One region of the Arthrobacter sp. Ld5 genome, then DNA from elsewhere that is predicted to be linked to it. Evidence: riboswitches for the same ligand, from Rfam matches in the RefSeq annotation. Region 1 holds a riboswitch; the other holds the start of a gene.

Region 1 (2,377 bases):
ACCCCAGTTGTAGCCGTCGAGCGCGGCGACGTCGACGTAGCCTCCGCCCGGGTAGAGCTGGTCCAGGGGCGTGGACCCCCAGTAGGGGACGTTGGGATTCCACACCCAACTGATGTTGGTCGCGCCGGTGGAGGCGACGACGTCGTGCACGTGCCGGTAGGCGGCGACGTAGTCGGCCGCGGTGTTGCCGTTCACTCCCACCGCCCACGGGTACCAGTCGCCGTTCATCTCGTGGGCGAAGCGCAGGTACACGGGCTGCCCCCAGCGTCCCAGGGCGGTGCCCCACTCGCGGAGATAGGCGTCGAACTCGCCGGCGGCGATGCGGTCGAGGGAGTAGGCGGGCTGCTCGGTGCCCCCGCCCCAGGTCCAGGGCTCCCAGGTCAGCAGCGTCTCGGCGCCGCGGGCGCGCACCGCGTCGAGCTCCGCGATGGGCGCGGGCTGGTTGAAGTCCTTGTAGGACAGCACGATGGAGGGCGCCTCACCGGCGAGGGCCGTGACGGCGTCCAGCTCACCGCCGACGGCGGGCCCGCCACTGGTGCCGACGCCGAAGCGGATGCCCTTCGGGGCTGCGGACGTGGGCGCCGGGGCGAGGACGGTGTAGGCGGCGCTCGCGGTGGTGGTGCCGGCCGTCGCCGTGATGCTCACAGGCCCGGTCCCCGCTGGCACGATCGACACGGTGAAGGCGCCGTGCGGCGTCGTGGTCAGGGACGCGCTCACGGTCCCTGCGACGATGGTCCCCCTCGTCTTCTTGGGGAAGCCCGCGCCCGTCACCGTGATGGCGGCGCCGGAGGTTCCGGCGGCGGAACTGAGGGTGATCGTGGCCGCGGCCTGGGCCGGCGCCGGCGTCACCCCGAGCATCAGGACGGACAGCGCCACGGCGACCACGGCGAGGCGCGCGGCGGTCGTCCGCATCACGGATGCTGCGAGAGGGGGAACGGGAAGCATGATCGGCACCTCGCTGGTTCGGTGGCCCGGCCGACCGCGAAGGTCCCGTGGCTTTGCGTCCCCGGCTCGCGCCGGGTTTGCCCTTGTCGCCGAGCGGTCGCCCGGGGCGTCGTCGGACACCGCGGTGCAGCGGGGCCCACCTCATTGTGCAGCGAGACCCGCAGGACGGCGGCAGGATTGCGCCGGACGACGGCTAGGATTCCGGCAGCTCTTCCGCAAGGGGCTTCCGGGGTGGGCCTTGGGAAATCGACCGGCCTGCACGACAATGGGTCATGTGGCGGGCTGGTGGCTCCCGTCGCAGCTGTGCGGAGGGGGAAAGTTGAAGCAGAAACAGACATTCACGGACACGATCGCGGCGCAGGTGGCCGAGTTCAGGCCCACCTTCGATGCTCAGATCGGTCCGGCGCTCGCGGAGGTCTTCGCGCTGGAGCAGGAGGAGCTCCGCCGCGCGGGGATCCCGAAAGGCATCGCCCGCGTGGGCGACACGCTCCCCGAGGCCCTCGTGTACGACGACCGAGGGCGTCCGGTGCCCCTGCGGGAGGTTCTCGGCGCGGCAGCCGCGATCATCGTCTTCTACCGCGGTGGGTGGTGCCCCTACTGCAGCATCGCCCTGCAGACCTATCAGCGGGAACTGAGCCCCCTCGCGGAGACCTTCGGGACGCGGCTCATCGCGATCAGCCCACAGGACCCGGGGATCGCGGGGGACATGGCGCACGAGAAGGGGCTGTTCCTGCCGCTCTATTCGGATGCATCGAACGCCCTCGCTTCGCGGCTCGGGATCGTCACGACGCCCGGCCCCGAGGCGACGCTCGCGCGTATCGCCCTCGGAGTGGACGTCGCCGGGTCCAACATGGGCCGGACCCCGAGGCTCCCGTTCCCCACGGTGGTCGTCGCCGACGCCACCGGCACCATCCGGTTCATCGACGTGCAGGTGGACTACACGAACCGCACGGAGACCAGCGACATCATCGATGCCCTCGTAGCCCTCTGACCGGCCGCGCGTCCGCCCCGGGTAGGCTCAGGCTTCCTTCGCCTGGCTCCGGGTGTCCTCCGACGCCCGGGTGTCGCGCATCAGCTGGCGGCGGTCGAGCTCTTCCCGGAGCTCGTGGTGCTGCCCGTCGGTCTCCGCATCCACTTCACCGTCGCGGACGTACTGCACATCCCTCGACCGGTGGTTCCTGCTGTTCAGGATGTCCAGGTCATCCCGATCGATCAATGTCAGGTCCTCCGGGAAGACCTTGTCCGGATCCAGCCTGCTGTCATCACTCACGAAGTGCCTCATTCGGGTACCAAGAACTCGAGAGCCCCGCTTCTAGAGGCGAGAACGACACTACCGTAAGTGCCTCCTACTTCCGGTTCCCTGCCGGACAGCTCCCCGGGCGTCCAGGGGGACGCTGAGCCGGATGTGTGTTCCTCGACCGAGGGCACTCGA
Region 2 (2,377 bases), 100 kb from region 1:
CTCCCGGTTCGCGCGGGACTTCTCCGGGACGCTCGAGGGCAAGGTCGAGCGGTTGGAACGGCGGATCGGGGACGGCGACGCCGCTGGAGCCGAGGACGCCGTCCTCAGCGTCCTGACGTCGGCCATGATGGTGGGCGCGGTGCGCCTCCACCATGCCGCGCGGGCGGTCCGCGGGAGGATCGCGTCCGACGACCTCGACGGCGCCCGGCACGCGGCTGTCCTGCTGCGCGGCTGCGCGGCGGAGACGCTGGCGGAACTGCGGGACGCGTACCCGGAAGGTCCCTGAGCGGCCCGGTCTAGTCCCTGGTCCCCGGCATGACACGGAAGCCCACACCGCGCACCGTGGTGATGAGCTCGGCGGCGTCGAAGCGCGCGAGCTTCTGGCGTAGATTCGCGATGTGCACCTCGATGGCCCGCTCGTCCGTGCGGCTGACGAAGTTGTAGCCGCGGTAGTCCGGGCCCCGCGACACGCGGACCAGGTCGTCCTTGGTGCGGACGGCGCCGTTGCCCCGCATCAATTCGTACAGCAGGTTGAATTCCGTCTTCGTGAGCGGGAGTTCGACCCCGGCGCACCGGGCGATGCGCGCGTCGCCGTCCACGGTGACGCCGCCGTTCCTCAGGACGTCGGCGGGCTTCGTCGGACCGGAGGCGTCGGAGGCGTCGGACGGGGCTGACGGGGTGGGCGCCGCGGGTTGGACCGGCGGGTGCTGCGCGTTCTGCCCGATGCGCGGGCGGCGCAGCATCGCGTCGATCCGTGCCCGGAGTTCGCGGGGCCGGAACGGCTTCAGGACGTAGTCGTCGGCTCCCGCCTGAAGTGCGGTGAGGATGTCCATCTCGTCGCTGTGGCCGCTGAGCACGATCACGTAGCAGTCGGTCGTGTTGCGGATCCGCCGCAGGACCTCGTAGCCGTCGATGTCGGGGAGCCCGATGTCCAGGGTCACCACCAGCGGATGCTGCCGGCGCACCACGTCGACGCCCTCGCGCCCGGTGGTCGCGCCACTGACCGCGAAGCCGCCCTGCTCGAGAACGGCACTCACGAGGTTCCGGATGTCGAGATCGTCCTCGATGACGACGGCGGCACGGCGATCGCCCGGTGCGGCGCTGGTCATCGGCTGCCCCGGGGGGCGAGGGGGGTCCGCCGGCAGACCGGTATGGGAACGGTGGGGACGTGGCGTGTCCGAGGCATTTTCCGTGGACCTGTTCTCTTCGGCGGCCCGGCTGACCTCGAGGGTCCCGTGGCTTTGCGTCCCCGGCTCGCACCGGGTTTGCCTTTGTCGACGAGCGGCTGCTCGCCCGATGATCGTAGCAACACCCACCCACACCTTCGTGAACGACGCGGGAGCGGCGTCCCACCGCGGTGCCGCTGCTGCCGGGCGCAGGGTGTCCGGCGCGCGGGCACTTCCTCATCCCGGAGGTCGGAGGAGCTCCGCCGCGGCCCTGGACACCGCCTCACCGACAGCAGCGAGCGCCGCTGAACCATGGCGCCATTGCTGCCAGTACAGCGGGACGTCGACGAGGCCCCGCGGGTCGAGCGGGACCAAACCCTGCGGGTCGGACCGCAGTTCCAGGTCGGACACGAGGCCCCACCCCATCCCCAGGCGGACCGCGTCCGCGAATTCCTGTGCCGCGGGTACGTAGTGGCGCGGCGGATCAGGGGCCGCGCCGGTGCGCGAGCGCAGATACTGGTCCTGGAGGTCGTCCTTCCGGTCGAAGAGCACCACGGGTGCGCGGGAGAGCCGGTCCGGCGTCGCACCGGCCGCGAACCAGGCGTCGCGGAAGCCCGGGGAACAGACGGGCACGTAGCGCATGATGCCCAGCGGCTGCGAGGAACACCCCGGTACGGCGGAGGCCACCGAGGTGATGGCGGCCGAGGCGGCTCCGCTGCGCAGCAGTTCGAGCGAGTACTCCTCGTCCTCCCGGAGGATCTCGAGCTGCAGGGTGTCCGCGACCCGCGCGAGGGCCGGCAACGCCCAGGTGTGCAGGGAGTCGCCGTTGACCACGATCGTGATGCGCCGGCCGTGGCGAGCGGAGTCGAGCTCGGCGGCGAGGTCCGCTGCCAGCAGATCGAACTGACGTGCGAAGCGGATGACCGCCTGCCCCGCGTCGGTGGGGCGCAGGGGGCGGGTCCGGGTGACGACCGGACGGCCGACGGCCACCTCGAGGGCCCGGATCCGCTGGCTGACCGCCGAGGGTGAGACGGACAGCACGGAGGCTGCGGCGTCGAAGCTGCCCTGGTCGATGATCGCCGCGAGGGCCTCGGCCTGATCGGGATCGATGCGCTTCATGAGCAACTCTTACCATACTGAAGAATCATTAGTTGGTCTGAAGCTGGTCCGGCGGCCTAGCGTGAAGCCATGATCTCCACCGCCGCCACCGG

The links. A riboswitch is a leader RNA that binds a small molecule or an ion and turns the genes downstream of it on or off. The one in region 1 is predicted to bind cyclic di-GMP.
Region 2: another riboswitch for cyclic di-GMP. It lies ahead of ACSGDB_RS11775 (response regulator transcription factor); the one in region 1 lies ahead of ACSGDB_RS11225 (glycoside hydrolase family 26 protein).

Annotation. Positions count from the first base shown of each region.
Region 1 covers NZ_JBPKBO010000022.1:99,002-101,378, forward strand. Annotated here, with positions in the region: gene ACSGDB_RS11225 (glycoside hydrolase family 26 protein) at 1-945, opposite strand, end outside; cyclic di-GMP riboswitch class I at 963-1,037, opposite strand; gene ACSGDB_RS11230 (peroxiredoxin-like family protein) at 1,265-1,936, shown strand; gene ACSGDB_RS11235 (hypothetical protein) at 1,964-2,215, opposite strand; gene ACSGDB_RS11240 (sensor histidine kinase) at 2,276-2,377, opposite strand, start outside.
Region 2 covers NZ_JBPKBO010000022.1:203,329-205,705, forward strand. Annotated here, with positions in the region: gene ACSGDB_RS11770 (hypothetical protein) at 1-286, shown strand, start outside; gene ACSGDB_RS11775 (response regulator transcription factor) at 297-1,109, opposite strand; cyclic di-GMP riboswitch class I at 1,206-1,280, opposite strand; gene ACSGDB_RS11780 (LysR family transcriptional regulator ArgP) at 1,404-2,285, opposite strand; gene ACSGDB_RS11785 (LysE/ArgO family amino acid transporter) at 2,355-2,377, shown strand, end outside.